Regions from separate parts of the Paenibacillus sp. SEL3 genome, predicted to be linked through region 2. Evidence: riboswitches for the same ligand, from Rfam matches in the RefSeq annotation. Region 2 holds a riboswitch; the other holds the start of a gene.
What was found. Region 2 has a riboswitch for FMN ahead of ribE (riboflavin synthase). Riboswitches for the same ligand answer to the same signal wherever they lie in the genome.

Region 1 (16,461 bases), 2.1 Mb from region 2:
TTCCAAAAACACTCACCCAGAACACTAAATTTCCTGGTGAAACAGCTACAAGCAGCCCATTTTTATAGGAAGAAAATAATGATTTCGTCTTTTTCTCTCCTTCTAGCGCAATATCATGATCTGCATTTTTAATGCTGTCGTACCCCACGTAGCACAAAAAAAGGGCTCCAACGAACCACATAATCACTTGTACCACAGGTAATGACAAGACTGAGGCCAGACCAAAATACAAGCCAGTAATTAATAACAAATCGATGGTCATCCCCCCAAGGCCCACAATCCAACCATGCATGAATCCATTCTTTAGCCCTTGCTTCGTCATTTCAACCGTAATTGTACCTACAGGTAGTGCTATAGAGAAACCTAGTAAAACATATGTAATAAACAATGCCATTTCAAAACCCCTTTCAAATGTATAAAAATGATATTCTATACCATAAAAAATGACAAATCAATAAAATTTGAAGAATGAAATGAGCTAAGAACACCTGAGACTTATTTTGTACAAAATCGGATTCATTGACCAAGTTTGTCCATTGAGTATTGAGGGTTCAGCGCTTATCATAGCTTTTGTGATAATAATTCTCATTTGCAAAATTCAGAATCATTCTATTATACGGAGGTTGCTATGACCAACAAGAACTCGACAATCAACAAAAAATCCACTCGACCATACACTGCTCTCATCTGCCTATTCTTTCTTATGGGGGCATTGCTGCTGGGATGCGGCGCGTCTGACAATCAGAGTGCAAGCAGCAACACAACAGCATCTACAAAAACATCGGAAGCTGCCACAACTCGTGACTACACAGACTATAAGGGACATACAGTGAATATTCCCACGACTCCTGGGCGCATTGCTTACTTTGGAGAAAACTATGGGGATTTATTGGTTTTAGGCGTACAAGCTGTAGGTACATCGACTTCTATGATTGAAGGCAAGGTTTACGAAAAGCAGGTTCAGAACGTGGCCGACCTGGGGTTCCCGATTAATTTGGAAAAAGCCTTGGAACTACAGCCCGACCTGATCATTACCGCCGATACAGATGAAAAACAATACGCAGCGTTAACAAAAATTGCACCTACAATCATGTTCGATACCTTTGCTCCGTTAAACGAACGTTTGCTGCATCTCGGAGACATTGTGAACAAGAAAAAGGACGCTGAAGATTGGCTTGCCCAATATAAAATAAAGGAAGCGGAGATGTGGACCAAACTTCACGCAGAAGGTGTTAAGGCGGGGGAAACAGCTTCAGTCTTTACCTACTATCCAGGTGACCGTTTATTCGCAATGGGACGGACCGGACTATCACAGATACTGTATGAAAAGAATGGTTTCAAACCTACCCCTCCTATCCAGAAAGCACTGGATGAAGACAAAGGATTTGTACAAATATCTCAGGAAGTGATCGGACAATACGCTGGAGATCGGATTTTTATACTAAGAACACCAAGTTCAGAAGCCAAACAATCCACCGAACAGTTAATGAAAAGCAAGCTGTGGCTCCAGCTTCCTGCTGTCAAACAGGGGCGAGTGTACATTCAGGATATTGGCAAAACCGAAAGTGATGCTTCCACTCGAGAATGGCTGCTGGAGGAATTGCCCAAGCTCATCAAATAAAATTGGAGAAGCCTATCAACACTTGTTGATAGGCTTCTTTTTTGTTGAACCTAAAGGAGGTATACTTATATACACATGATAACCATTCTCAATAAAAGGAGCAATACCGTGAACCAGTCTCCGTCGTCCATATATCCTCTCCCGTTCAGCTCATTGCTTTTTCATTTTAAAGAAATTGCGTTAGTTGGTGAGCCTACCGATGAATTATTATCACGTCCCAATTCATATCACTGTCTGCTTATGTTCATCTGTGGGACAGGGAGGGTGGACATTGGCCCAGAGCAGTATCTATTCCATACAGGTCATAGGTATTGGCTAGCTCCAGGTGAATCCTATCAAATCGCTCCCCTGAATGGAACTGTACCTGAATACTACAAAATCACGTTTGAGGTCATCGCTTTGCCGTCGGAACCACAAGCGGACATGGTCTTGGCTGAACACGCAGCGCGCATGCCATCCCTATATCATGGAGCTGTCCTGCCGGAACCGCGCGAATACATCGTCTCCTCTTCTTCCTCCAAACTTATTCAGTTGATTGAAGAGTTATTTTATAGTACCCAACAAACGGTACAGCCGCATAACCAAACATCCGTATTACGGCAGCAAATCATGTTTCAAGAGTTGTTTTTGCTGTGGCAGGAAGATCACACCGATATTGATCAAAACAATACCTCTAATCCGGCATTGCCAGCATCGGTAGAAGGCACTCTCTCATATATGGAAAACAACTATGAAAAGCCCATTACCGTCAAGCAGCTTGCCGAGCAGGCGAACGTTTCCATATGGCAATACTCGCAAATGTTTCGTAAAATTACAGGCAAAAAGCCGCTGCATTACCTCACTGAGCTGCGCTTGAATCATGCCAAGCGGCTGCTGCTGGATTGCAAACGGCCTTTACGTGAAATAGCCCGTCAGGTTGGTTTCTCTGACGAATATTATTTTAATCGACGGTTTAGGCAAATGACCGGGATTCCCCCTGGCAAGTACGCACTTTCTGTCTCCGGTTCTGTGCGCGTCAAGGATTGGACGGGCCACCATATTCATATTCCGCGCCGAGCAAGCCGCATCATCTATCATGGAGAAACGATGGGCGATCTATTGGCATTAGGGGCCAAAGCCATCGGCGGAAGTCTGCAACTCAGTGAATACAGCGTCTATAAACATCGTCTTGTGAATGTCGCCGATGTAGGCCTTCCACTGGACACCCGCTTGACCAGTGCTCTTGATCCTGATCTAATTATCATCGCCAATTCGGACGAACAGGAATATAAGCGCATTGCCAGCATCGCCCCCACCGTCACCTTCAACTCCTTCGCCACGCTGGAGGAACGGATGCGTACACTTGGCGCCTGGCTCGGTAAGGAGCGGGAGGCCGAACGCTGGTTGTCTACCTTCAAAGCCCGTAATCTGGCAATGTGGCAGCAGCTCGGTACGCAAATCACAGCCGGAGAAACGGCCTCCGTCTTCATCTTCGATCATGGTGATCGGCTCTTTGTCATGGGTATGTCCGGATTCTCATCGGCCCTCTACCACCCCCAGGGCTTTCAGCCCGTTGAGCCGATCCAAAAGGTGTTCGACGAGGGACACGGCTTCGCGGAAATAGATCCGAACGAATTGCCTGATTACGCCGGGGACCGCATTTTTATGCTTGTCCCGACAGCCCCAGAATCCAAACGTACGCTGGAACGCATGATCAGCAGCCCTCTCTGGCGTAGCCTCCCTGCTGTACGTCAAGGTCGGGTATATTTCGTAGAAGCTGAACGCTGGAACTGGAGCGATGCCATAACCCGACAAAAGCTGCTTACTGCACTGCCCAAACTGCTTGGCACTTCATCCTGAGAAGCTGCCATTTTCTAAAGATACTACATTAGACCTTGAATGCTTCCATCTGCCTCCAGCGACATATGCTCAGCTGCTGGGGATTTGGGCAATCCTGGCATCGTCATAGTATTGCCTGTTTCCACGACCACAAAGCCTGCCCCTGCAGACAAAGCAACGCTGGACACGTGAATGGTAAAGCCTTCCGGTGCACCTAGCAGAGAAGGTTGATCTGAGAAAGAATACGGCGTTTTGGCCATGCATACAGGCAGTTGTCCAAAACCAAGCTGCTCCATACCGGCCAACACCCGTTTGGCCGCAGGAGTGTAAGCTACCTCTGCCGCACCGTAAATCTCCTTCGCAATAACACTAATTTTCGCTTGCAAATCAAGGGTATGCTCATACAATGGTGCAAAATGGGCTTTGTCCTCCTGGAGCAGGTTGAGCAGGCTTTGGGCCAGCTTTTCTCCCCCTTGGCTTCCCTGTGCCCACACCTGTGACAACTCTACGGGTACTCCCAGCTTGAGGCATTCCGAGAAAATCAGTTCCAGCTCGGCTTCGCTATCTGTTACAAAATGGTTGACCGCTACCAGTACTGGCACGCCAAACTTTTGCAAATTCCGTACATGCCGATTCATGTTGGCTAATCCAAGTTGCAATTGCTCCAGATTTTCTGCGTCCAGCTCATTTTTAGCTACACCGCCGTTATATTTCAGCGCTTTGGCGGTTACGACCAACAGAGCCGCATCTGGCTGCAAACCGGATTGACGGCACTTGATGTCAAAAAACTTTTCTGCCCCCAGCTCAGCCCCGAACCCAGCCTCCGTGACAACCACCTCTCCCAGCTTCAGGGCTAGCTTCGTACCGATCAAACTACTGCATCCATGCGCAATATTCGCAAAAGGTCCGCCGTGCACAATAACTGGAGTTCCCTCCAACGTCTGCACCAGATTGGGTTTCAATGCTTCCCGAAGCAGCACAGCCATACCTTCCACCGCATGTAGTTCCTCAGCTGTTACCGTTTCGCCATCTTCGTTATAACCAATCACCATCCGACCCAATCGCACTTTAAGATCGTCCATATCTTCACTTAAACATAATACGGCCATCACTTCTGAAGCCGAGGTAATCAGAAAACCACTTTCTCTCACTGCTCCATTACCTGACCCCAATCCGGTTACAATGTTTCGTAAACTCCGGTCGTTCATATCTACAGCGCGTTTCCACACAATCCGCTCGGGTTTCAACCGCAAAGCATTTCCATGAAATAAATGGTTATCGATCATCGCTGCCAGCAAATTATGCGCTGCCGAAATCGCGTGAATATCACCTGTAAAATGGAGGTTGATGTCTTCTGCTGGAACAATCTGGGCTTGTCCTCCCCCAGTTGCTCCTCCTTTCATGCCGAAGCAAGGGCCAAGGGACGGCTCACGTAACGCAGCAACGGTTTTATGCCCCAGCGCATTCAGCGCCTGCGACAGTCCAATGGTGGTCAGCGTTTTGCCTTCTCCCGCTGGCGTGGGGTTCATCGCCGTAACCAGCACCAGCTTTCCATTCGGACGATCCTTTAACTGCTCCCACAGGGACGGGTTCAGCTTTGCTTTATATTTTCCATACGTCTCTAGATGTTCTTCTTCAATTCCTGCTTCTTTGGCTATATCAATAATCCTCTTCATCTTTCGTTATGTACCCCCCGTTTTATAAGTCTGACCGATGGTGTCAAACCCTGTATCGTTTTATTTTACCAAAGTGTGCCGCTTATTGCGCTATGATTCATTTCATCGCAAGCGTTGCTATCATGTGAGTTATTAAAAAAGAGCCTCCCCCGCCCGTATGGACTTTGGTGGATGCCCTTTTGATACGTCTCGTTTAACAAACAGCTCTCAAATTAACCTGCAAAGTTAGCAGCGTAATTTTCAGCAATAAATCCCTTAGAAATCAGGATAGATTGGGATTTCTTAGTAGCAGGGCCATAGCCTTGGGACAGCAGATCATTAATATGTAAGCGATTATAAATGAAGCAAAATACAAAGTTGGACGCCCCACTCGTAAGGATCGATACCAGAAAAATAATAACAGCCCACTTCCAATCCCCTCTAAACAACGCAGGGAAAAAACCGAAAAAGAGCGTAGTCCATGAAAAACCTACTTTGCGTTCCTTGATCATTCCAGTTTTATTTCTTAATTTAATCTTCATTTACCCCTTACCTCTCTTTATATAGTCTTTTAGAACTATATTAGATTATATAGGACAGAGGGAATAAATGGAACTCATTTCGTAAAATCATAAATTTCTCAAATACGCTCTAGTTTATAATGCTTTTCCAGCACTTCTTTAAAAACATCAACAGGGTACTTGTATTCAACAGTTTTGAAAACAATCCGGTTATTCCACTGGTTTTTTTCCAGTTCGCACCCATGCTCCATATCCAGTTCCTTCATAATAAATATAATCTCATCTAAGGTTACCAACACACTATGTCTATTCGTCGTAGTTGCCAGCATCTGCTCGCCTTCCTGTGTGTATGCCTTCACGATCTGCTCATCAAACCCTTCGCTGATCATTAATTCCTTCAAGGCTTGTATAAAAAGAGTCGGCAAGTTTTTGTACTGCGATTTTTTAATCCCAAACAGCGTGATGCTTAAGCGGGATATATCATGCATAAACACTATATTTTTTCTTCGATTCAGTAAAAATAAGCTGGCATGCCAACTATTTAAAGGCGGATAAATATCAACTTGAAGTGGTTCAGTCTCCCATTCCTTCAGCAGTTTTTGTGTTCCTCGTATGACAAACATCGTTGCTCTCCTTTATTGACGCTCCTGTACCGCAGCGTGATTCGACATACCTGATTTCTTGTATAAAGCATGTCACGTATATCATAACATCGTATTCCAAACACCGGATTATAAACTCTTTCAGTATAATAGAGGAAAGATATATTGCCAGACACAGCTGATTACGTAACTCCCTGGGACGATCCAGGGAGTTTCCATTTTTTCTTTGGATATTTTTTATGGAAATCCCCTCCACTGCTCTATATAATTCAGGTACAGTTCGTCACACGAGCTTAATCTAAAAATTAGGGGTGTTCCACACCTATGCCACAGCATATTTTACTTATTGAAGACGATCTATCCATTGCCGAAATGCTACTTAAAGCACTCACTAAGGAAGGATACAGCCTAACCACTGCCTATGACGGGGAAGAGGGGCTTCTTGCCTTTGAACGTCATACCTATGATCTGGTACTGGTGGATTTGATGATGCCGAAGGTGGACGGTATGGAGGTGATTCGACGAATTCGTACCCATAGCGCCGTCCCGATTCTGATTATGTCAGCCAAGGACAGCGACGTGGATAAAGCGCTTGGACTGGGCTTTGGGGCAGACGATTATATTGCCAAACCTTTTTCAATGCTGGAAATGACCGCTCGTATTCAGTCCGCGATCCGAAGATCTACTACATATGCCCGTCAGCAACAGCAGGAGGAACAGCCGCAAGCACAAGTTTTGACCTACGGCAGTCTGTGCATTGATTTTGATCATTTTACAGTCATACGCAATGAAAACGAAATTCAGCTAACAGCCAAAGAATCCGATATTTTGAAGCTGTTTGTAGCCAATCCAAACCGGGTATTTACAAAAGCACAATTATACGGATTTATTTGGAAGGACGATTATATGGGCGACGAGAACGTGATTAACGTCCATATTCGCCGCCTGCGTGAGAAAATTGAAGAAGATCCCTCTCATCCTGTCCACATTAAAACGCTATGGGGCATTGGCTACAAATGGGAGAATGGCTGATATGAACATCGAAAACATTTCTGAATGGATTGTCGGTCTCATCATGTCAGTCGTTATAGTATGGCTTTGGCGGGAGCGTATGGCCAATAAGCGCAAAATAAGGGATATCCGAGCCCTACTAGAGCGAATAGTGACGGTGAATCATGCGGAAAAGCTGCTATATGTCACAGGTGACGTTGAACTGCAACGACTCATGACGGAAATTAATCGACTGCTGGACTTGAATCTCAGAGTGTCTGCAGATTACAACCGTAGCCAAATTGCTATGCGCAAAATGATTTCGAACATTTCACACGATCTCAAGACCCCGCTTACGGTTGTGCTTGGATATGCCGAGATGCTGGATGGCGATCCGACTATTTTGCCGGAAGAACGTATAAAGCTGCTATCCAAAATTCACCAAAAGACAAGCGAAGCGATTGAGTTGATCGGAAGCTTTTTTAATTTGGCGAAACTGGAAGCTAATGATACGGATATTCCGTTGACACGACTGGAAGTGGGAGAACTGTGCAGACGCAGCATTTTAGAGTTTTATGACCTGCTGACTGCACAGGGGTTTACTGTGCATATTGAGATCCCGGAGTACCCCATTCATGCCTTGGGGAACGAAGGAGCGATTGGGCGGGTGCTGAATAATCTGATCTCGAACGCCATTCGCTACGGGGCAGATGGACGGACGCTAGGCCTGACGCTGTCAGAACAGCAGGATACAGTGCGTATAGAGGTATGGGATCGTGGCAAAGGCATACAGGAATCTGAGCAAGATAAAGTTTTTGAACGTATGTACACACTGGAGGACTCCCGCAATAAGGCGGTACAAGGCAGCGGACTGGGCCTTACGATTGCCAAACGTCTGGTTGAAACGATGAACGGAGAAATTCAATTGACCAGTAGACCTTATGAGCGGACAGTCTTCTCTTTTACATTGAAGAAAATCAACTATTAATCGAACTCAACATACTCAACTTAATAAATTTGTAAGAATCACGAAAGAAAAATGAACATTTCGCCCTTTATCCTTGAATTATCAGCAGTATACGAAGGGAGAACACCCATGACTTACGTAATACGTACACATCAGTTGACCAAAGCCCTGAAGGGCAACGAAATTGTAGCAGGAGTCAGCATGAATGTGCGCAAGGGAGAAACCTATGGCTTTCTCGGCCCCAACGGGGCAGGCAAGACAACGATAATGAAAATGATTACGAATTTACTCAAGCCGACATCGGGTGAAATTGAATTATTCGGTGAAAAACTAACGCCAAAATCGTATCATCTGCTCGGACGGATGGGTTCGATTATTGAATACCCGATTTTTTATGACAGGCTGACGGCGCAGCAAAATCTGGAACTTCATTGTGAATACATGGGCTACTATAATAAGCAGGCTGTCCGAGATGCCCTGGAATTAGTAAACTTGCAGAATGCGGGTGACAAGTCGGTAAAAGACTTTTCACTGGGAATGAAACAGCGTCTCGGGATTGCCCGCGCTATTGCGACTAAGCCAGAGCTACTCATTTTGGATGAACCGATTAATGGTTTGGACCCCGTGGGAATCAAGGAAATCCGCCAACTATTCCACATGCTATGCAAGGAATATGGGATGACTCTGCTCGTGTCCAGTCATATTTTAGCGGAAATAGAGCAGATTGCGGATACGGTAGGCGTGATTAATCACGGAAGGCTGATTGAGGAAGTGTCGATGGAACAGGTGCGAGAAACCAATACGGAATACATCGAATTTACGACCAACGATTGTAAAAAGGCGGCCTACGTCCTCTCCCATCATCTGAATCTGAATAATATAAGGGTGCTCAATGAACAGAATATACGTATTTACGACTCAAATGTACCGCAGAAACAAATTACGAAGACGCTCATTTTAAATGATATAGAAGTGGATTCCATTCATCAGAAAAGCAGTACGCTAGAAGACTACTTTTTGCGGCTGTTAAACGGAGGTGATCTCCATGCTTAAATTGATGCAATTGGAGCTGAAAAAATTTCATCTGGCGGGTTATATCCGTTCAGCACTGATCGCCAATGCATGCATTCTTGGGTTGCTCTGTATCATCGCGCTGGACAGCCAAAGTACAGGAATACCCGAATTTACACAGTACACTCAGCTTCTCGATCTCATGGACATGCTGGTCAGAGCCACATTTATTGTGTTTGCCTCTGTTCTTCTGTGCCGCTTTATCGTAGGGGAATTTAAGTCCAAATCGATTACGATCCTGTTCATGTATCCGATTCACCGTCAGAAGCTGATGATCGCCAAGCTCTTGGTTGTGCTGCTGTTTACCTTCTTATCTATTATTATTTCGGAAATAATCATTACGGCTGCTATTCATCTGCTCAACCAGCTTGTCTTGATTGTACCCGATAACCTTACTCTTTCGATACTGGGTCAACAATCAGCACGGACGCTGATCAATGCCGTTGCTGCCAGCTTTATGGGACTGGTTCCGCTGTATATGGGGATGCGAAGATACTCTGTACCCACCACCATTGTGACCTCAATCCTGATTGTAGCATTGCTTTTCTCCAATAATAACGGCGCTACACTTAGCTCCATAGCCCCCGTGCAAATAGGCTTCTCTATACTGGGAATGCTTGTGGCTTATGCAGCGATTCGACGCATTGAGTATAAGGATATTACTTCATAGTATGTAACTTAGTAAAACGCTTTCGAAAAATAGATGAAAATCATTGTTAGATATACACACATTTTTCACTGGACTTCATTCTAAAACAGGTATATCCTATAGGAGAAATTAAAAAACGGAATAAGGATCTTCGGGGTAGGGTGAGATTCCCAACCGGCGGTATGGCTCATGGAGCTAAGCCCGCGACTCTGTATCTGGCAACAGGATACGGACTGATTTGGTGAGATGCCAAAGCCGACGGTAAAGTCCGGATGGAAGAAGATCGAAATATCAACATGCCGCGAAGTGGATGAATGCTGCGTTATGGGTTTTGCAGTAGCAGTAACTTCATTTAACTTGCATAAAGCGGCAAGTTTATTTGATCAACCCCCGTCTTGCATGGCCTTTCGCCATAGACGGGGGTTTTTGTGCCACCGGTCCTGTATTCGCAAGGAGCTAATTGAGTATGAGTCAATCTTCTACTGTACTAACATCCAAAGGTTTTGATCATAGCTCCCACATGAAAAGCGGTTTTTGGCTGGTCGCAATAGGAGCAGCCTTGTGGGGCGCTGATCCGCTGTTTCGTATTATTTTGCTAAAATCATTTACTTCAACACAAATTGTACTAATGGAGCATATGCTGCTTTTCCTTGCTCTGACACCGATGCTGTGGAAACATCGTGAGGAACTCAAAGCGGTACGGCTTCGTCAAGTTTTCGCTATTTTGTTCGTCTCGTGGGGCGGCTCGGCTCTGGCCAGCGTGATTTTTACCATGGCGCTCAGCAACGGTGATCTGAATGCTGTACTCTTACTCCAGAAGCTTCAACCATTGGTCGCTATTATTCTGGCCCGCGTTATATTGAAGGAAATGCTGCCGCGTCATTTTGGATTATTAATTGTCGTCGCTCTGTTCGGGACGTATCTTCTGACCTTCGGTTGGTCGCTCCCCTTCGGGCATGTTCGTGATTTTGCCCAGGTCGGTAGTCTACTTGCACTGGGTGCAGCGGTTCTGTGGGGCGGTTCGACAGTCATGGGAAGCTACTTGCTTCGTTCAATGAAATATGAAACGGTAACCTCCCTCCGCTTCATGGTGGCGCTCCCTCTGCTGATTGTCCTCACCTCTGTAGAGCATGCGCCATGGAATATGCCTGCCGGTACATGGGCAGGCGCAGCTGTGATTATCAACTTGCTATTGCAGGCATTGCTTCCGGGTCTTCTTAGCTTATTGCTGTATTACAAAGGCTTAAGTACGACCAAAGCGTCTTATGCTACGATGGCAGAATTGAGCTTTCCCATGGTGGGGGTCGTGATTAATTGGATCGCATTTCAGCAAATCGTTACTGTAGCGCAATTGACTGGTTTTATGCTCATCTGGATTACGCTCTTTATGATTTCACGTCAGCAAAAAAATTAACAGTTCAATGTCCCCTTCATGACTCACCCAAGCCAAATTGTGAAGATGCTTTTGCATCTCCGATTTGGCTTTTTATGTGTTCGCATTAATATTAATCATAGTTCTTTAGACCTGTTTTTCAAAAAAAGTGTCTAAAATATGCTACTATTTCTCGTTTCCCAATGATTACATCTATAAAATTCGTCGGTTTATGTCGAATAAAACAATGTAGTGATCATCAGACACAGAGGAGCAAGAACTATGACTAAAACAAAACAAACAGTTCCGTGGTGGAACAGGTTTCTCAAGCAGTTTTATTTAATGAGGACAAGATTAATAATATCTTTTTTAGCTGTGTTATTGATTCCGAGCGTACTTATCGGGTACTTTTCTTATCAGGGGGCTACGACCCAACTCAGTCAGCAAATGGGCGGTTCCGTATACACGAATCTGTATCTGATCCGGAGCAATGTCAATCAGTATGTAGCGCCTATTATGAAAGACCTGGACGTGCTTACCACTGAAATCAATTCTGATTCCATTGGTACCAACCAAGAGACCCTTCAGAAAAAGTTAGATGTTATCGTCAAGGCTCACCCCGAGCTAGATGCAGCGCTTCTCGGCAATGAGAAGGGGCAATACATACGTTCGCCGAAAAAACAGGAGTCCGATTATGATCCCAGGGAGAGAAAATGGTACAAAAACGCGATGCTGGAAAAGGGTAAAGTATTCGTCGGTGTTCCAGTTGCCAGCGTCACGACAGGGAATTTAGTCGTTAATATATCGGGAACGCTGGAGGACGGTGAAGGAGCTGTTGCCCTGGCTTTGAACCTGGACAAAATGAGTGAAAGTCTGCAGTCTGTTAAGATTGGTGAGCGCGGAGGACTCATTATTGTTGATTCTGAACATAAAGTTGTATCTGGGACTGGAACAGCTTTCAACAAGACAGGCAAAAAAGCGGCTGACGCCATAGAAGGACTTCCCGAAGTGGCGACAACCGTCGAAAATGATACTCCTTCCATGTCGCAAATTCAATTTATGAATCGAGATATGCTGGCCTTTACACTTAAGGACCCTCTCACCGGTTGGAGCATTGTCGCACTGTCGGATCTGGAGGATTATAGTGATGCAGCCCAACCAATTCTGAAACAAAGCCTGATTGTGATTGTTATTTCCATACTTGCCGCGGCGATCATCATTGTGCTTATGGTCCGCTCATTCTTAATTCCGCTGCGCAAGCTGCAAGCAGGAACACGCATCGTCCGTGACGGAAATCTGACCGAACGTGTTAATCTATCCAGCAAGGATGAGTTCGGCGAACTGGCACAGAATTTTGACCAGATGACGCATTCCTTGCATACGATGGTCTCAGAGGTCAACCAAACCTCCTCCCGACTTGCTTCCTCTTCCCTGATAATCAAGGAAAGCACAGAGCAAACGACGGAGTCCGTACAACATGTAGCGGAAACGGTTATGGAATCCGCGGAAAATGCAGCCACCAGCGCCGAGGCATCCGAGCAGACCGCTAATGCCGTTGAAGAAATGGCGAAGGGTGTCAGCACCATTGCCGAATCGGCAAGCTCCATCGTGGATTCAGCAGGACAAACCGAGCATGATGTGGCTCAAGGCAGCCAAATGATCAGTAGTGTACGGACCCAAATGGACCGTATTCTGGAGGCTGTCAGCCAAACGGCTAGCTTAATGGATGAGCTATCCCAGCTCTCGGACGATGCGAAGCAGATGAATACGGCTATTGCCGCCATTGCCAAGCAAACCAATTTGTTGTCTCTGAACGCGTCTATTGAAGCTTCCAGAGCTGGCGAAGCCGGGCGTGGATTTGCCGTAGTCGCTATAGAGGTACGCAAGCTGTCTGAGCAATCCAAGGAAAGCGCGGATTCCATCAGTCAGATTATTACTCAGATGCTCGATTTGATTCAACGCTCTACCGCTACCATGAACGGTAATGTTCGTAACCAGGTAGGTGAAGGTATGCGTATTAGCCAAGATGCAGAAGGTGCATTTACGAATATTGAGCGCTCTACTTCTCATATCGTGGAACAAATTCAAAGTGTGTCCGCTGCTGCTGAACAAATCTCAGCCAGTACAGAGGAAGTCTCCGCCACTGTTACCCATTTGGCAAGCCTGTCTCGCAATTCGGCGGACAGCTCGCAGACAACATCTGCTGCTGCTCAGGAACAAATGGCAGCTATGGAGGAAATTGCCTCTTCGTCACAGGAGTTGTCCAACATGGCGCAGGATTTGCAACAGCTGGTTAAGCGATTTAAGATTTAACTTACTACTAACAAAAGCCTTCGTCCGTATACAAATTACGGGCGAAGGCTTTTTACATTTGAGTTCTTGATATGCTCTCTCTCTTGTTACTTATAGGGTCATCTGACCGGTTAAATGACGGCGTCTATCTCCTTCAGGGTCGTGCTCCACCTTAATATTCTGATGGAAAATAGCTGTAGTCCGCTCTTCTCTGTCGTACATCGGCCAAGCCCCCTCGGACAGCACTGGCTTCCCATCACGTGCAAAAGCAACCCATGCCTGCTGCATATCTTGAGCCAGCTTCTGCATCGAAGGTTGAATCTCTAATCCAAGCTTATCTAGCAGCTCCAGATTATCGAAAACAAACGCAATCTCTGCACCGTGAACCGCTTGTCCAAAGGTAGGATGCCCCGGCAATGTCCAATCAAAACGATACATCCATACAGGCGCATGCGCCGACTGTGCAACAGCAAGAGCCAACGCAGGACGCCAAAAAAATAGATCGGTCAACATTTGCGCCTGTCCCTCAATCGTAACCGGAAAAGGTTCTATCAGGTCGCCGATGTCTGACATGCCCGTCATCATTTCCAATGCCTGTCTCGCTGTCGACTTGTTCATTAGATGGGATTCTTTTCGGATGAAATAGCCCCCCTCATGCAAGTTCGTTCCAATCAAAACGGAAACCTGCTTTGCTGAACCTTGCGCGATTGCAGACAGGGGTACATCTGGCAAGGTCACACCGTCCACAACGGGTTGATAGATCATCGCCATCCCTGGTCCGATGACTTCATGCGTCTTCGCCATCGCTAGCATCAGCGCATCTGTCGGCAGGCTAAACAACCTCTCTGGATGCTGAGTGTCCACACCCAGCTGCTGTAGATACACAGCCGTCACTTGCTCGGCCTGTGAAGTTGGCAATACCTGCGACGCACCGCTCTGCAAAATTGCACGCTGGAACAGTCCTTTAGCTGCTGGCATCGCCAATAAAGCGGCAATACTCATCGCGCCTGCTGATTCACCGAACACCGTCACTTCGTCCGGATTGCCGCCAAAGGCAGAGATGTGATCCCTAACCCATTCCAGCGCAGCGATCTGATCCAGTAGTCCCGCATTAGAGGTCAGGCCATCTCCCTTTGGAGTCAGATGCAAAAATCCTAACGGCCCCAATCGATAATTGATCGTAACAACCACAACATCGCCATTCTTCGCCATGCGTTCCCCGTCATATAAAGGTATAATCCCGGACCCCGTGACAAAGGCACCGCCATGAATCCACACCATCACTGGACGTCCCTTCTCAGGAGTCTTCGAAGCAGGTGTCCAAACGTTCAGGTATAAGCAATCCTCTGACTGCTCAGGCGGCTCCACCAGATTTCCAGTCATACTTTCAGCGGATGGCATAGGTTGCGGACAGATTGGCCCAAAACTCGTCGCAGCCCGCACACCCTCCCAAGACTCCAAAGGCTGGGGCGCGTGAAAACGTAGTTTTCCAACAGGAGGCTGTGCATATGGGATACCTTTCCACACATGATATCCATTTCCCGTTTCCCCACGTAATTGACCTAAACGAGTATGTACCGTAATACTTTCCATTATGAAGCCCCCTTTATTTCGTATGTTCAACACAACGGTATAATATCAATCTTTACATATCTCTATTATACCCTTTGCACACGGCCAAACCAAAAAATACCGGAAGCACTTTTGCGCTCCGGCATTTTTATAAACAAGATAGGGAAATAGCGATTAATCCCGAACTTCTTCTTTTGGAATCAGCTTGTAAATTTCTTCGCTTTCCATAGAGTCAATTAGTCGGTCTAGCCACTTGTAATAAGCGACGGCCTGCTTCATCTTCAAACGATCTTGCTGAAGAATCGCCTTAAATTCCTCGTACTCTTCACCCTGATTCATCAATTTGTCCAGCTCATCAATGGCTTTGCGCAGTACCAGTAAATTTGTTTCTACCGCTTTTCTCCATTTAATAGCGAAGAAGTCAGTAAATGTTTGATGCCAGTCATATTCAACTTCATACAAATCCTTGCGTGAGCCTTTGCTCCATACCTTATTTACCATTTTCAGATCCAATAATGTGCGAACTCCTGTACTCATGCTCGTTTTGCTCATTTCCATTTCACGGCCCATCTCGTCCAGCGTCATTGGTTTATCCGCAAAAAAAAGCAAACCGTATAAATGCCCCGCAGACAAAGTAATCCCATACAGGTCCATGTTTTTACCTATAGCTTCTATGACACGTTTGCGAATTTTTTGCAGCGAAGCCTGCTGCTCATCACCTAACTGGTACAAGCTCATGCTTGCAACCTCCTAATTTTAGAGCATTTTGCACAACCTAGTATGAACGATTTACCCGTAAAAGATTAGCTTTGACGCAATATATGAAATCTTTCAACAATAAATGAAATGTTTCAAAAGCAAAGCTTCTGTCTATATTACAACAGCATGGGTCGTTCAAAATCATAATTCGCAAAATTGCTAATGATAGTAAACTTTTTAAATTATGGATATACATAAATCTTTTTCTTATGGTTATATTTCATTGTCTATTTTAAAAAAAGCACTATCGGTTGTAAAGTTCCGAATGTTTGAGCATTCTATAGAACGAAGGAGCATATCGAAGGAAACTTTGTACAGTTTTTTCTGTACGTACTTTATGAACAGTTTTTTTGTTTGAAATGTAAGCAATGCTTCTGTTACAATTAATTTTGTCATTAACCGTTCAGGATGTTCAGAATTATGATTTTTATACTCAATCCTTAATGCAACATGGGGTTAATACCAAGCAAAGTATAGAAAGAAGAGGTGTATGTATGACGATTTTGGAAGTCAAAAATGTCAGCAAACTCTTTGGTCCTCACGCAGAGCAAGGTGTTCCGCTCCTGGAGCAA
Region 2 (16,461 bases):
AGATGCGGGCAACGTAGTTGAAGAGGCAGCAGATGTTGGTGCTGGTGGGGCGAGTGGCGCCAAGGATGACTGGGACGGCGGAATCGCCGGAGGACGGCGGCGCAATTCTCGACTACGGTACCAACGGTCCGCCGCAATTGCGGCAAAGGTGGCTATTGCGGTCGCTACCAGTGTTGTACCGACGATTTCTGCCGGATGTGCGGAATGAAAATTAAGCCGTATCGCGATCAACGTCGTAGGAATAAGCGTAATACTGGCTGTATTCAGGGCGAGCAGCGTACACATGGCTGGTGTGGCGGTTTGCTTATCTGGATTGAGCGTCTGCAACTCTTGCATCGCCTTGATTCCCATCGGTGTAGCTGCATTCCCCAGACCCAGCAGATTGGCGCTCATATTGGACAAAATGTAACCCATAGCGGGATGATTACGCGGAACATCAGGGAAGAGAAAGGCAACTAAAGGAGAAAGAAGCTTGGATATTTTCTGTAAGAGCCCGCCATCTTCAGCCAGCCGCATCATGCCCATCCAGAACACCAGCACACTTATCAGTCCAAAGCACACTGTAACCCCCGTAGTTGCCCCGTCAAAAGCCGCTTTCGTCACCACCTCAATATTTCCCTGCGCGGCAGCAAATACAAATCCAATACAAATCAAAGCCACCCATATGAGATGAATCATGGCTGATTCCTCCTTTTCCCAATGATGTGACACGTACAGCTCTATTTCCTGGTTGCCCTATGCTCCAAACAAATTTTTAAGGATTTCGTTCCATCTGCTCGTCCAACCTCGTTGCTGAGTATTGTTCGCAGGTTCCTGTGCAGTTGGAGTCTCCTTCTGTGGCTGTACGGTTTTTTGAGCAGGCAGCTTACTACCTTTTGCATACACAGGAACAGAACCGATAAGTTTACCTTCCAAAAGGAATTCAACCCGTCCTCGTAAGCCAAAAGATACGTCCGCTCTATCGGCAGAAGCGGAATTTTTATACAACACCAGTCTTTTGTGCAACTGGGTTTTCTCGCCATCATGTAAAGGATAGGCAAAGCTTGTACCTGTTAATAGTGGGTAACCATCGATAGGTTGCTGCTTGTCCGTAATCGGAATGAGCGGATAATATCGGAATCCGTAATCAAGCATACGGGCATGATCGTTCCAATCGTCCCCGTCATTCAAGGTAACAGCAGCGAGCTGACGACCGTCCCGTGTAGCCGAACTGACCAGACAGCGAAACGCTTTTTTGGTAAAGCCTGTTTTCACCCCATCAGCTCCGTCATACAGCCGCAGCATTTTGTTTTTATTGTGCCATGAGTAGTCCCAAGAGTCGTTGGGATTCGGTGCTTTTTTCAATTCTGTTTTTACGATACGGGCAAAAGTTGGATTATGCAGCGCATAAGCAGTAAGCCGGGCCATATCATTGGCTGAGGAATAATGTCCCTCGGCATCCAGCCCGTGCGGATTAGCAAAATGTGTATGGCTTAGCCCAAGCTGAACCGCCTTGTCGTTCATCAAATGAACAAATCCCTCTTCTGTCCCCCCCACATGCTCAGCAATGGCAGAAGCGGCATCATTACCAGAACGGAGCATTAAGCCGTACAGCATATTTTCCAATGACATTTGTTCACCCATTTGCAGAAAAAGCGAGGACCCTTCTTTGGCATATGCGGTTGGGCTCACCTTTACCCGGTCCTGCAAGCGTCCATGTTCAATAGCCACGATCGCTGTCATAATTTTGGTCAGGCTGGCAATACGTAGCTCCCGATCACCTTCGGTAGAATAAATGATTCTTCCTGATGTGACATCAATTAAAGAAGCAGCCTGTGCGTGGGTTCCTAATGCGGGCGGCGCTACTTCTGTTTTTATCGCTCCCCGAACGGGCTGCGGACTTAGCAACGTAAGCGGCAATGACAAAATAAGCAGTAGTACCAGCGGCAAAACAAATGCGCGTGCCTTATTCAAAAAATGGCTGTGGTCCGCGTGAATGTGTTGCTTTTTTTTAAACATTTGGATTCCTCCGGTTTTAAGCAAGTCTTGTACCATTCTATGTCCAAGCTGTTCAAAGTATGTCCACCTTTATAACAGAAAATTCCTTTATAGGACTAACCATTAGCTGCTCCTTTTTCGCTTTCTTTCTACACAAACCAAGCAACATGCCCTCCTGAGCACATATATATTAGTTACTAAACGTTAAATATGGATCGAGGGGTTAAAACATGCAGCGACTACAGTTTGAAATGATTTTAAGATCGCGGATTGTAGAGTCCGCAGAAGCATTGCATCGAAGCGGTGTATCCTTTGCCACTTTTGCTACCGCACGTTGCAACCCGAAATTTTGGAATTTAACGGAAAAAGGTGGCTTTCAGATCAAAGCAGGTGTCACACCGGCCCAAGGCATCAGAGATATCTTTTTAAACGGTCATCAATACGCTTTTGAATGTGCAACAGCTATGGTTATTGTGCTGTACAATGGAGTGCTGGATTCCATTCTGGAAAGTGAGTTTAATCGGATTTTTGCTGATATGCTGCTGTATGACTGGCACTATGATAGCGACCTTAGGCTCATACAGCAGCAAGGAAGTCATAAAGCGGCTCCTGGCGATATTCTGTATTTCAACAATCCGGATGTGTCATCTGAAACATTGGAATGGAAAGGAGAAAATGTCATTAAGCTAAAGGAAGACTTGTTTTACGGCCATGGGATTGGTATCTTGCCGGCGAAGGGTATTATCGATTCCCTGAATCAACATCGTCGACCGGAAGCCACGGTATCTGCTTATTTGACGAATGAAGTGATCTATCCGGACTTCATCTACCTATCGCAGTTTGCTGCCGAAGGAAATCGAAAAAATGAATTTTCCTCGCTGCATACTTTGTATCAACTGGAATACTGTCACCAAATACATGCTGTCATTGGAGGAAGACAGTATATTCGGGGATAGGCCCAAGTACAAGCAGAAAAGAAGGTATTCCTTAGCCTATACTCGGCCTTGGGATACCTTCCTGAGAGAACGCTTTTAATTTCAATAACTTTTACAAGTAAGCCGGGCCAGAATTACTGTGATCCGTAGCAACATCTACAGGTACCTGTGGGGGGGGAGTCTGCAAGTCGCCGCCTGAATTCCGGAAGATAGACTGAACCTTATCAATCAGGTATGGCGTGGAATCAATGAGCTTCTCAATCAGATGCGTTTGATTGTCTAATGGAACGATTTGCGCCCCCTGTTTGCCAACAACTAGAAAAGCAATGGGATGAATTGATACACCACCACCGCTACCGCCTCCAAAAGGATGCCCTTCCTTCCCGCTATGATTACCCGACGCCGAGGAAGTATGAAGTGCCTCTTCGTCTACGTTAAAATCACTTCCCCCGGCAGCGAAACCAAATCCTACCTTACTGATTGGCAAAATAACAGAACCATCGGGTGTTTCCACTGCGTCTCCTACAATCGTATTCACGTCTACCATAGCTTTGATGTTTTCCATTGCGGTTTGCATGAGCCCTTGAATCGGGTGATCTGACATGATTTATTCCTCCTCTGCTTATCTCAAGCGTAGACTGCCTTTTCTTTCGCTATTGTGCGCAGGGGTTCAAAGAAATATGTATGTCATTCGATAGTTCAGAAAGGATTGAGTCTCACCTCTCTCCACTGTTTATCATTCATTGTTAGCTTGATGATCCTCAGTTTTTTTGGAAAAAACCCGTTTCCACGCCTCCGGTCCACCCGGAACGCGCCATATGTGATAAGCTAACGTGAGCATGGAGAAAATTAAATAACCGAGCGACATATTTGCTTCACAGGTCAAGGTGGTAGTAAACCGCAAGCGATCTACCCAATAGGGCACGACAAACAGCTTCGGGATACAGTTCACACGTACAAAGCTGGTAGCAAAACCGATCAAGGTCGTTTTCAATCCCCACAAAATACCAGTTGAGGTAGCTGTATATGCCGCGTCAGCAAGACTAATGTTGGTAGACCATTCCATTTTGGACATTGTCACATGCGCCAAGGTATGTCGCAACCACCGATGTAAGGATTTCGTTCCCTTGAGCAAAACCCGTACATCATGTATAAATTGCTTTATTTTTTCTGTATCAATATTTCCACTATCCACGGAAGCATCCGTTTTATGTATGTTTTTGTGGCGATCAAGCCGATAGAGAAGCCCTTTTTTCAACCCTGTTATGAGAATGGCCGGCACATCGTAATTCATTTTAATCATCCCGTATAGAAATCTGATCTCTAGATGCGCCCGATCATCATTGTCATGTTTGGCAATATCCAGCTTCAATCGAATACGAGAGAGCAGAATTGCCAGTACAAGTAATATAAAGACGATGATGGCGATACTGATCCATTTCCACACTGGCGTGTCCTCCCTACCTTGTTGCTATAGAATATCATGGCAAAAATAGTATGACCGATCGCCGGAAAATCATGCATCTTAAAATACCAACAGCCAGCCCCCAACGATATGAGGACTGGCTGTCTGTTTGAACTTTTACATAAGTGAGCCGTAAGATCCGGAGCAACTTTATTGGGATTCAAGATCCAGATCGTTGGCCGCAGGCTGGCTACTCTCCAGACGCTCGAACAATAATTGAGTCTCTTCCTCCAAATTGTCCGAATTCTCGAACAGCTCCGGTTGCGGTAGATCTGCCAGAGAGCCCAGACCGAAATAATCCAAAAATGATTTCGTCGTTCCGTACAATATCGGCCGTCCGATGGCTTCAGCTCGACCTTTCTCTTCAATGAGCTCCTTGTTGACCAGTGTATGTATGGCCCGCTCGGATTTAACCCCCCGAATCTCTTCGATTTCAACTCTTGTAATGGGCTGGCGGTAGGCCACAATGGCCAGCGTCTCCAAAGCAGCTTGAGACAGTGACGCACGTGCCGGAGAGTATGCGAGCTTTTCAAAGTAAGGTGCATGTTCGGATAAAGTTGCAAGCTGATAATGACCGGCAATACGGACAAGTTGCAGGCCTCTTCCCCCCTGCTCCATGTCCTGCTTCATATCTTCCAGGCACTGTTCAACCAGCTCTTGCTGCTGCTCTACAATGTCGGCGATCTGCTTGGTGGACAACCCTTCCTCTCCTGCTAGAAACAGCAGTCCCTCAATAATTGATTTCAGCTTCAGATAATCCATTAACCCGTAAATCCCCTCTCCACTCCATTACAATATCATCGAAAAGCTTCTCCTGATAACAGAAAATTTGCTTCATTTTCATCAGTTCAAGGATAGCCAAAAAGGTCACAACCACTTCATGCCGATACATATCCTCATGCATCAGCTTGGAGAACAGCAGCCGTCCTCCATTCCCCACCATCTCTAAAGCCCCGATAACTTGCCGGATACGGTCCTTGACTGAAATTTCGTCCCGATGAACACGGGTTACCGTCGTACGTCGTTCTGCTTTGCGCAAAGCACGCTGAAAGGCTGCGACCAAATCGCTTGCATGCAGCCCATGCACCGGATTTACGGGTTCAGTGGGCAGGAATGCACTCAGATCTTCTGGCTCTTTGCCATAAATTAGACTCCGCTCCCACTCACGTTCACTTAGATGGCGAGCAATCCCTTTATATTTACGATACTCCACCAGCTTGCGGACCAGTTCCTCACGTGGATCATAATCCTCTTCCTCATAAAAATCCAAATCGTCATATTCCATCACAGGTGGCTTGGGAAGCAACAATTTACTCTTAATGGATAAGAGCGTCGCCGCCATCACCAGAAACTCGCTCGTAATGTCCAGTTCCAGCTCCTGCATACTGTGCAAAAAAGCCATATACTGATCAGTAATATCGCTAATCGGGATATCCTGAATGTCGATTTCGGCTTTATCAATCAGATGCAACAGTAGATCCAGCGGACCCTCGAATGTTTCCAGCTTGTAGTTTACGACTGTCAATGTGCTTCCCCCTGCCTTACTCCAATCATCATTCAACAATACCTTTCCCTATAGCACTTATGCTCTGCGTTATCAATCCCTCTTTCTGTAGTATATACGTCATCGCCTTGCTTAACAATCCAATCCCTTTTTTCCCCTCGCAGTTTATACCGTTCTATTCAGCTATTCCTATCATTAAAATTGCTTGCCGAGATTGGCCATTTCAATCGCAGCCAGTGCTGAATCCCAACCTTTATTACCAGCCTTCGTACCTGCTCGTTCAATAGCCTGTTCAATGTTTTCTGTAGTCACTACCCCAAAAATAACAGGTACTCCCGTTTTTAGGCTGCTCGCTGCCACACCCTTGGCCACTTCATTGCAGACGATATCATAATGTGAAGTAGAACCACGGATGACCGTACCCAGCGTAATTACGGCATCATATTTGCCGCTTGCAGCCATTTTTTGCGCAATTAGTGAAATTTCAAATGCACCCGGAACCCAGGCTACATCAATTTCATCTTCCTGTGCACCATGTCGTTGAAGTGCGTCAATTGCACCGCTTAACAGCTTGCTCGTAATAAACTCATTAAATCTGCCCACCACAATACCATATTTTAAACCGTTCGATACAAGATTACCTTCTAGAAAACGTGCCATAATTAATCAACCTCTCTTAATTTAAATTATTTACAATGACAAACGACGACGGTAGTCCACCAAATCCTGAATACTGATCAGCTTCAATTGATGTCGCTTAGCGACCAATGCCAGATCAGGCAGGCGGGCCATTGAGCCATCTTCCTTTATAATTTCACAAATGACTCCAGCAGGCTTGAAGCCACTGAGTCGAGCCAGATCAACAGCCGCCTCCGTGTGACCAGCACGCTGCAAGACACCCCCATCGCGAGCAATCAGCGGGAACATGTGACCAGGCTTGCGGAAATCACTTCCTGTGACTGCTTCGTCTGCCAAGGCGCGTACAGTCAAGGAACGCTCGGCCGCTGAAATCCCCGTTGTTGTCTCCATATGATCTACCGATACCGTAAAGGCAGTACCGTGGAAATCTGTATTTTGCTTTACCATAGGATGCAATTCCAAGGCCTCGGCTCTTTGTCGTGTGATCGGCACACAGACCAACCCGCGACCTTCTGTAATCATGAAATTAATGACCTCAGGCGACGCTTTTTCAGCCAAAGCGATAAAATCGCCTTCATTTTCGCGCTGTTCATCATCCACTACAATGACAACCTTACCGTTTTTCAAGTCCTCCAACGCTTCTTCGATGGAATCCAAACGAATCTCTTCGTCATGTTCCAACTCGCCATGCTCTATGACGTTTGCCATTGCACTTGTTTGGCTACCTCTATCCATAACACTTTCCTCCTTATGTCTTGTGCCACGAATGCTCCTAAACAGGTTTACCATTCAATATCAGGCAAAGCCGTATTTCGCCAAATAGTCCAAACTGAGAGGAGCTTTTTCTACTCTCTCCGCCTCCGTTGCACCTCTGTAATTTAAAAGCTGTTCTACATATTTGCCCAAAATATCGCATTCGATATTGACGGTATCCCCCTCACGTTTGGCTTGTAAGGCCGTTTCGGATAAGGTGTGGGGAATAATGGATACGGCAAAGGTCTCTCCCGTACGCTGTGCGACTGTGAGGCTTATACCATCAATTGTGATTGACCCTTTGAGAAGAATATATTTAAATAATGTTTGATTTTTAGGCTCAATTTCGTACACCACTGCATTCTGGTCTGATGTCACCCCGCGAATCGTTCCCGTCCCGTCCACATGTCCTTGCACGATATGTCCTCCGAACCTTCCACTCGCCGCCATCGCTCGCTCCAGATTAACTCGGCTGCCGGATCTCAACTCTTTCAGATTAGTGCTACGAAAGGTTTCCGGCATCACATCAACCTTAAAGTCTTTCGTACCGATCTGTATCGCCGTCAGGCAAACGCCATTCACTGAGACACTGTCTCCTATTTTTAAATCGCCCAACACCACGGAACCCGAAATCCCCAGCACCATCGCTTCACCGCTTTTGGAAATGGTTTGAATACGACCCACTTCCTCGACCAATCCGGTAAACATGCCTTCACTCCTTTCCACTACATCTCAGTTTATCCCTAATTCATCAGCTATAAGCGCAAAAAACCCCCAGTTCGGATTCAATCCGTCATGGGGGTGATGAGAGTCACATTTGTAGTATACAAGCGCAGTTTATATGCATCTTAAGACGACATGAAATCATAGGTTTGCCAATAGAAAGCATGACTGAGGATACAGCCAAATACGCTCAGAACACCCATCAAAAAGAAAGCTTAAGAAAGCTATCGCCCGATGCCATCCTACAACGAAATAAGCCGTACGCACAATTGGGTATGCTAAAAATCGGCACATGTCACGTCATGTACATGCGCTTCGTATCCTTCTCCCATCCAGACTATACTGTCGGTCCCGGATTTGCACCAGGTCCACCTTCTGCTGATCATTCAGCATCCGGGTCACGGACTAAGCCATGCTGTTTCTCACAAAAACGATCCACAAACATGTCATCACCGCCGGTGGGGAATTTCGCCCCGCCCCGAAGGATCTTGCTCTTATTTAATTGAATTAACATTAAACTTGTTACGTATATTAGCACCGACTTCTAAAAAAAGCAAGTTATCAAATAGAAGCTCCTGCTTTGGTTTTGACATATTGGCTGGAGAGTTCTTCAAACCAGGTTTTATCGTTCATATGAAGCGCCAAGTCAATCAGATCGGCCAGTTCCTCGACTCCCAGCTCTGTTGCATGATCAAAGGTAATTACGGCTGAAGCAACCGGTCCTCGCCCTTCCTCAGAACATGCTTCATAATCCAGTCGTACATCAACATGTCCGTCAATAAACTCGCATTTTAGAAAATAAATAATTTCGCACATTAAAATGGGGCGTACTTGTGTTTCTAACACGCAATCCATCACCTTGGCAGAATAATGCTGGTTCGTCAGCGTAAATTTGTGTTCTGTCGCTGCCAGCGAGGTCCGTCCAAAATCTTCCGTAAACTTGAGTTCCACTGGCTTGATGTTCATAACCTTAGGGATTTGCTTCTTTATAATTTCGATTATTTCAACTGTATTCAGCTTAATCATTACCTGCACCTCATTGCATCTTAAAATTCAGAAGAAAACTTTTTAACGTGCCTCTTATAGGCCTCCACTCCTATATCGGAAATCATTACCTGTTTTTTTATGCTTCAACCCATAAACGACAAAAAAGATTCTTTGCGCAAAAAGCGCAAAGAATCTTGATTGAGCCACTACAGTAACAGCGGCTAACAATGTTAATCGATGATTATGCAAAAAACAGGATTATAGCTCTGAAATTTCATGTTTCTTTTTCAGGATAGTCCAACGACGCTCAATCTCCTGTTCAAAGGTCGCCAGCGTAGCCTCCTCCTTAATAAGATGCTTCGTTTTACCCATTAATTTCAGCCATTCAGCAGCTGGAATTCGTTTTCCTTTGTCCTCCGGATTGTACGTAATCGTCGTACTGCCTTGCTCTATTTCGTACAAAGGAAAGAAACAGGACTCGACTGCGGCGCCCACAATGCTGGTACCCAGTCTGTCTTCGGATTTCCAATTCAGCGGACAGGCGCACAGGATTTTACCATAGGCCGTACCCACGTTGTTTGCATACCATTGAGCCTTGGCTGCTTTACGCAGCATATCCTGCGGATGACTTTCAGCAGCGGTAAAAGCATACGGAATGTTACAAGCAGCCATGATTTGCACGGTATCCTTGTGATGCCCTTGCTTTCCTTTTTGCATTTTACCTACACCCGACGTACTGGTCATGTGACCGAGCGGAGTGGAGTAAGATTGCTGTGAACCTGTATTCATGTACCCCTCGTTATCATATTCCAGCATGATTAGCTTATGATTACGCAGAGCCGCACCAATCGCAGAACCCATACCAATATCCATCCCACCGTCACCACTAATCATGATAAAGGTCGGATCGTCCGACATCTCAATTTCATTACGCCGTTTCATTTCCATGTAAGCTTCCAGCGCTCCTGAAAGGGTAGCGGCCCCGTTTTGAAAAAGATTGTGGATCATCGGTTGTTTGTGTGATGTATATGGATACCCTGTCGTCGTCACATATACGCAGCCTGTCTGGAACAGCACGACAATATCCCCTTCAATACCTTTGAAAAACAGTTCCAGCGCAGACAATGCCCCACATCCTGGACAAGCTCCGTGGCCTGGTGAAAGACGCCGTGGTTTGGTTGTCAACGACCGCAAAGGTGGTACCTTGACCTTGAGCTTCCCGGTCTCCTCGTCCGGCGTAACCTGAATCAGACCCGTCCGGTAATCATTACCACGTGGCGGCTGCATAACTTGCGGCATCACCTTGTCCGGTGAACCCGAATTAATTCCGTAGTAATCAAAGGGCTTCTCTACTCGTCCGGCCTCTGCCGCCTCGATTGCAAGCTGGAAGAACGCCTCTGCATCTTCTGCATAAAAATCTTTGCCGCCCAAGCCAAAGATACGGCTCAACACGAGTGTCCGATTCAGCGGGTCCTCCTGCAAGGCCGCTTTAATTTCATGCGTTAAATTACCACCGTCCGCCCCATACGAGTCTGCACGTTCACCTACTAGCAACGCCTTGACATTGCGTAATGCTTCCCGCAGTTGTACGGCTGGGAACGGTCGGATGATGTTCGGACGTATCACACCAGCTTTAATTCCGCGCGCGCGGAGTTGATCCGCCACATCCTTGGCCGATTCAGCCGCCGAATTCAACAGAAATACCGCAACCTCAGCATCCTCCATTTGATACAGATCTAAAATCGGGTATTCCCGACCGGATAAAGCGGCATATTCTGCTGCTACCTGCTCATATACTCCTTCTGACAGCTTCAGTGCTTCGGACAGCTGAACATGATTATTCGTCAGGTCATCGCCGTTCATATGCGCGCCCACAGTAACAGGATGATCAAAATCCGTAATATTCGGATAATTTAAGTTCGGGTTAGGACCTACAAAACCACGCACGGTCTCAGCATCGGCAAAATATTGCACTTTACGTTTTTGATGGGACGTATAAAAACCATCATATGCGACCATTACAGGCAGCCGAACATCGCTGTGCTCTGCAATTTTTAGTGCCATAATGTTCATATCATACACAGCCTGTGGTGTACTTGCCGTCAAAATGACCCAGCCTGTATTCAAACCATAGTACAGATCCGAATGATCTCCACGAATATCCAGGGGACCACTGACAGCTCGTGTCACCAGATTCATAACCATTGGAAAACGAGTACCTGACTGAACAGGTAACTGCTCCAGCATGTACAGGAAACCTTGCGAACTAGTGGCGTTCACCACCCTCGCTCCCGCTGCGGCAGCTCCATAACAAATCCCTGCCGATCCGTGTTCTCCGTCTGCTGCAACCAGCTTAATATTATGCTGACCTCTCGTTCTCATCTGATCTAGATACTGCGCTACCTCGGTAGATGGAGTAATCGGGAAATATCCCATCATATGATAATTAATCTGCGCAGCCGCCGTTGCTGCCATTTCATTACCGGATTCGAACGTTGTCACTTGCGCGGCGCCTGTCTGTTTGAGTTCTTCCTCCAGTTTTGCCATTACGCACGCCCTCCTTCATATACTGGAAATTGGTGGGCAACTCGATTCTGTTCAGCCCATCCCCATTGCTCGCGACGCGAGCTTAGTGCCCCCGATGGGCAAATATCTACACATTTCAGACATCCTTTGCAATACTGGTAATCAATCCCTTGCAAAAATGGCATCATTCTTCCGCGTTTGTCTGCTTGCTCTTCCCATACAAAACAGTAATCCGGGCAAATCGAATCACACTTGGCACAATGGGTACATTTATCAACTTCATATTCAGGCACATACCCCTGACGTGAACCACTAACATCTCTCGTTATGCTGTTTCCCTGAGTTGCAATAACGCCCCCCAGTAATTGCGTTTCGTATCCCAGCAATGGCTGCGGACGTTCAAAAACCCGATCCTGCGCGTCATCAGTAACCGGATATACGTGCAGTTCCATTTCATCATAACCACGGTTAAACGTACGCAGATTAGGTTCCACTAACAGTGGATTTTTCTTTTCAAAGGTACTGCGTATAACCGATCTCATCGCTTCCGGGTCCAGGAAGTCACAGACACGGAACAAGGCACCGAGCATGGACGTATTTAGTTTGGTTCGCTCTTCCAGTGCGATGCCCATCGCATCCACCACCGCTAATGTTCCGGATACCAGTCCCAAATCAGCCCGTATTTCTTCTGCTGGACGCGTGGAATTAACCACTACAATCCCATCCGCTGGCAGTCCGCTGATTACATTTACCGTTTTGTATAACGTTTCATGGAAAATGCCTACCACATGCGGTTGCTCAATCGGACTGTGATCCCGAATATCGACTTCTGGCTCACAGAAACGGACGAAACTTTTAACCGGAGTTCCCTTTTTTTCCGAACCGTAGGACGAAAAATTTGAAGCATTCAGCCCCAGACCAAGCACCCCGGTTTCGGCCAACATTTTGCCAGCCAGATTAGCGCCGAGTCCACCAATGGATTCCAGCCGGATTTCAAAAAATCCGAGTCGATTTGTGCTCGTTAAAATAGACAATGTGATAAGCCCCCTTCTTTTCCAATCCTTAACGAGTTTGAATACTCATATAAAAAAATTGGAAATTGCATTCTTATGGAAAGGCTATCACAACACTTACTTTTCGAATGTGATCTTACGCACTGTAATGCCTACGTGATTGCGAAAATCAATAAACCGTCAAACAAAAGACAACAAAAGCCGCCCTGTCCAAAGACAGAACGGCTTAGTGCAACGCTATTTAAAAAAGATCATGTAATTAACGGTAAAATTACACGTCAAATACTTTAACCTCTTTCATTTTGTCGCCTTGTTTTACAGCATCAATGAATTCCATACCTTTGGTTACTTTACCAAATACAGTATGTACTCCATCTAAATGTGGTTGTGGAGCGTAGCAGATAAAGAATTGGCTGCCACCTGTGTTGCGACCTGCATGTGCCATGGACAGAACGCCTTTGGCATGCTTTGTTGTATTCGTAGCTGTTTCACAGTCAATCGTGTAACCAGGACCGCCTGTACCGTTACCGATCGGACAACCACCTTGAGCAACAAAGCCAGGAATGACACGGTGGAAGCTCAAACCGTTGTAGTAACCGCTGTTTGCCAGCTTTTCAAAGTTAGCAACGGTGTTTGGAGCTTCTTCTGGGAAAAAGTCAATTTCGACGATACCGCCGTTTTCAAGATCTATTCTACCTTTTTTCATTGTTTGTATCTCCTTTTCAACCTGTTTTGAGAACTAAATAACATCAAGTTCCAGTTTACTATGAATTGCCGCGCTTAGCAAAGTCTTGTCCAAAAAAAAGGGCCATTGACCCCGGTATATGATTACCGACTCAATGGCCTGCTTGATCTTACAATGTTAAAATCAGGATGAAACCGTAATCTTGGCGTTGGGCTGAACCGCCGGACTGGCTTGCTCACGAATCAAGCGCTGTGGCACAACATCGTTGCGTACGATATCTTCGTAGGTTTCCCGACGCACCACCAACTCGGCCTCACCGTTGTTGACAAATACAACTGCTGGTCGACGTATTCGGTTATAATTACTCGCCATCGAGTAATTATAGGCTCCGGTTGAGGCAACAGCGAGCAAGTCGCCGCTATTTATACGAGGCAGCTCTACATCCCAAATCAGCATATCGCCGCTTTCACAGCATTTGCCCGCAATGGACACCGTCTCTTCGTTCGTATCCTGCGCTCGATTAGCCAGCATCGCTTCATACTTGGCCTGATACAATGCAGGGCGTGGATTATCTGTCATCCCACCATCTACCGAGACATATTTACGTACTTGCGGAATATCCTTGATGCTTCCTACCGTATATAAGGTCGTGCCTGAATCGCCTACAATACTGCGTCCCGGCTCAATCCAAATTTCTGGAAGTTCATCGTAAAGTCCTGAAAAATAAGTTTTCACCGCTGCGCCGATAGCCTGCACATAGGTGGAAACTTTCAGCGGTGTGTCCTCCTCAGTGTAGCGAATGCCAAATCCCCCACCCAGATTAATCACTTTGAAAGAAAACTGAAGCTGTTCCTTAATTTCTCTGGAAAAAGCCGCAACCCGTTCAGCAGCCATTTGGAAGCCATTCACTTCGAATATTTGCGAACCGATATGAGAATGTACCCCCAGCAGGTTAAGATGATCCAGCTTGATAGCCTGTTCCACTGCTTGGCGTGCTGTACCGTTCCCAATGTCAAAGCCAAATTTCGAATCTTCTTGACCTGTGGCCATATATTCATGCGTATGCGCCTCAACCCCTGGTGTAACCCGCAATAAGATATTCACCTGTTGTTCTTTCTCAGAGGCAAGGGCCTGCAACAAATGCAACTCCATTTCACTATCGACGACGAAGCAACCAATTTGCGCATCTAACGCCATTTCAATTTCTTCCGGTGTTTTGTTATTGCCGTGAAAATGGATTCGCTCTGCCGGGAACCCTGCTTGTAGCGCAGTAAATAATTCTCCACTGGAAACAACGTCAAGCGACATCCCTTCTTCAGCAGCTAAAGCGCACATCGCCATAACACAAAACGCTTTGCTTGCATAAGCAACTTGAAACTTCAATCCAGTTTCACGAAAAGCTTCTATGAATTCCCGGCAACGCCGGCGGACTAACTGTTCGTCAACAATATATAGCGGCGTGCCAAAACGCTCTTTCAAAAGCGTTGTATCACAACCGCCGATCTCCAAATGTCCATTGCTGTTAATTTTACTGCTTCCATGCAAATACATGTTCTGGCGCCTCTCTTTCTGGAACAAGCTAGTCATATTCCATCGAATGTTTACACCAGTATAGCAAAAAAAACATCAAGAACAATGGATTTTTATGCAGATCATTTATATTAATGCTCCTGTCCATTGCCTGAGTTTGAATCTGTGTCGGCATCCGTATGGGGCATACGCGTATTGTCCCTCGTTTTGTTAGATGACGGGCGGTTAGGTGAATCTAGTACAGGCATACGGAACAAGATGGAAGCTAACGCTTTGGCATTAAAAGGAATGAACGGCCACAAATACGAAGAATTATATGACCGATGCAGCGTCAGCATCAAAATGATCAGTGTCGTACCCACGACAAAGCCCGGTACGTGAAAAATCGCAACAGCAACCAGCAGGAATAGTCGAATCAGTCTATTTGCCAGCCCCAGCTCGTAGCTCGGTGTTGCGAACATTCCTATGGCAGCGACAGCCATATACAGCACAACCTCATTCACGAAAAGTCCCGTCTGAACCGCTATGTCACCGACCAGAATGGCTGCGATCAAGCCCATAGCGGAAGCCAGTGGTGTCGGAGTATGCACAGCCGCCATTCGCATGAGATCGACCCCTAATTCCACGATGATAAACTGTGCAATCAGCGGAAGATGTGCTTCCTTTTGAGGACCAATAAAATCAAGAAAAGCTGGTTTTAATTCGGGATTGATGACCATTAGCAGCCACATCGGAAGCAGAAACATTGAGGCGAATATGCCTAAAAAACGTACCCAGCGCAAATAACTACCCATAAAAGCGGTTTGCCGATTTTCTTCTGCATGCTGACACAAGTCAAAAAAAGTGGTAGGCAAGATCATCACGCTGGGTGAGGTATCTACGAAAATAACGAGTCTCCCTTCCATAATATGCGATGCCACGACATCTGGTCGCTCCGAATATCGTACTAATGGATATGGATTCCAACCTTTATTGATAATCGTCTCCTCTAATTGCTTATCGGCCAGCGGAATACCATCCAAATTAACATTTTTAATTTTGTCTCGTACAGTATCCACCATCACCTTATCTACAATATCGTCAATATAGCCCAAGCATACGTCCGTTCGAGTTCGGCGTCCGACCTGCATAGCCTCAAATTTAAGTCCTGGGTCCCGCAAACGTCGGCGCACCAAACCTACATTTGTAAGCATTGTTTCAGTAAACCCGTCACGGGCACCGCGCACAACCCGCTCCAAAGAAGGTTCCTCCGGACTACGCACCGGATAATTACGAGTATCCAGAATAAGGGAAAAACGTTCGCCTTCCATGAAAAAGGCACTCATCCCCGTCAGTACCTTGTTAATGACGACTGACATTTTATCTGTCTTCTCCACCTGAATATGTGGAATAAAGTTTTCGAAATACGCTTGTAGTCCATCGGAAGAGAGATTATCCGGCGTCAGATAGGTGAGCCGCTTTAGCACTTCAAGCATAATTTGATCCTTCGCAAAGGTATTCAGGAACAGATATCCGGTATGACGCCCTCCCAGTGTCATTTCCCTGAATACGACATCAAAGGTCTCCCCCAAACCTAATACTGTTTCAAGTGTATTCTTGTTATCCTTCATCCTCGGCGATATATTATCTTCGGCCTGCCAGTAGCGAACGGACTCCTCTACGTTATCAGATCGCTCACTCTCTTTTTTGTGTTTAAAACGTGCAGATTCCTGCGCCTGCTTTTC

Region 1: another riboswitch for FMN. It lies ahead of ACYCS5_RS21350 (DMT family transporter); the one in region 2 lies ahead of ribE (riboflavin synthase).

The regions. Positions count from the first base shown of each region.
Region 1 covers NZ_CM137725.1:4,636,965-4,653,425, reverse strand. Annotated here, with positions in the region: gene ACYCS5_RS21400 (LysE family translocator) at 1-394, opposite strand, end outside; gene ACYCS5_RS21395 (ABC transporter substrate-binding protein) at 629-1,621, shown strand; gene ACYCS5_RS21390 (ABC transporter substrate-binding protein) at 1,730-3,460, shown strand; gene ACYCS5_RS21385 (formate--tetrahydrofolate ligase) at 3,484-5,115, opposite strand; gene ACYCS5_RS21380 (hypothetical protein) at 5,328-5,636, opposite strand; gene ACYCS5_RS21375 (DUF6933 domain-containing protein) at 5,735-6,238, opposite strand; gene ACYCS5_RS21370 (response regulator transcription factor) at 6,542-7,249, shown strand; gene ACYCS5_RS21365 (sensor histidine kinase) at 7,251-8,195, shown strand; gene ACYCS5_RS21360 (ABC transporter ATP-binding protein) at 8,304-9,227, shown strand; gene ACYCS5_RS21355 (hypothetical protein) at 9,220-9,915, shown strand; FMN riboswitch at 10,038-10,182, shown strand; gene ACYCS5_RS21350 (DMT family transporter) at 10,361-11,308, shown strand; gene ACYCS5_RS21345 (methyl-accepting chemotaxis protein) at 11,549-13,579, shown strand; gene ACYCS5_RS21340 (carboxylesterase/lipase family protein) at 13,670-15,151, opposite strand; gene ACYCS5_RS21335 (GbsR/MarR family transcriptional regulator) at 15,305-15,868, opposite strand; gene ACYCS5_RS21330 (quaternary amine ABC transporter ATP-binding protein) at 16,384-16,461, shown strand, end outside.
Region 2 covers NZ_CM137725.1:144,492-160,952, forward strand. Annotated here, with positions in the region: gene ACYCS5_RS00735 (nucleoside recognition domain-containing protein) at 1-678, opposite strand, end outside; gene ACYCS5_RS00740 (D-alanyl-D-alanine carboxypeptidase family protein) at 736-1,998, opposite strand; gene ACYCS5_RS00745 (protein-glutamine gamma-glutamyltransferase) at 2,208-2,933, shown strand; gene ytfJ (GerW family sporulation protein) at 3,025-3,516, opposite strand; gene ACYCS5_RS00755 (DUF2953 domain-containing protein) at 3,649-4,359, opposite strand; gene scpB (SMC-Scp complex subunit ScpB) at 4,528-5,139, opposite strand; gene ACYCS5_RS00765 (segregation and condensation protein A) at 5,108-5,902, opposite strand; gene ribH (6,7-dimethyl-8-ribityllumazine synthase) at 6,077-6,541, opposite strand; gene ribB (3,4-dihydroxy-2-butanone-4-phosphate synthase) at 6,572-7,228, opposite strand; gene ribE (riboflavin synthase) at 7,316-7,981, opposite strand; FMN riboswitch at 8,313-8,486, opposite strand; gene ACYCS5_RS00785 (IDEAL domain-containing protein) at 8,558-9,022, opposite strand; gene ACYCS5_RS00790 (thiamine pyrophosphate-dependent enzyme) at 9,242-11,530, opposite strand; gene ACYCS5_RS00795 (2-oxoacid:acceptor oxidoreductase family protein) at 11,530-12,543, opposite strand; gene ACYCS5_RS00800 (peptidylprolyl isomerase) at 12,794-13,228, opposite strand; gene lysA (diaminopimelate decarboxylase) at 13,391-14,758, opposite strand; gene ACYCS5_RS00810 (spore germination protein) at 14,869-16,461, opposite strand, start outside.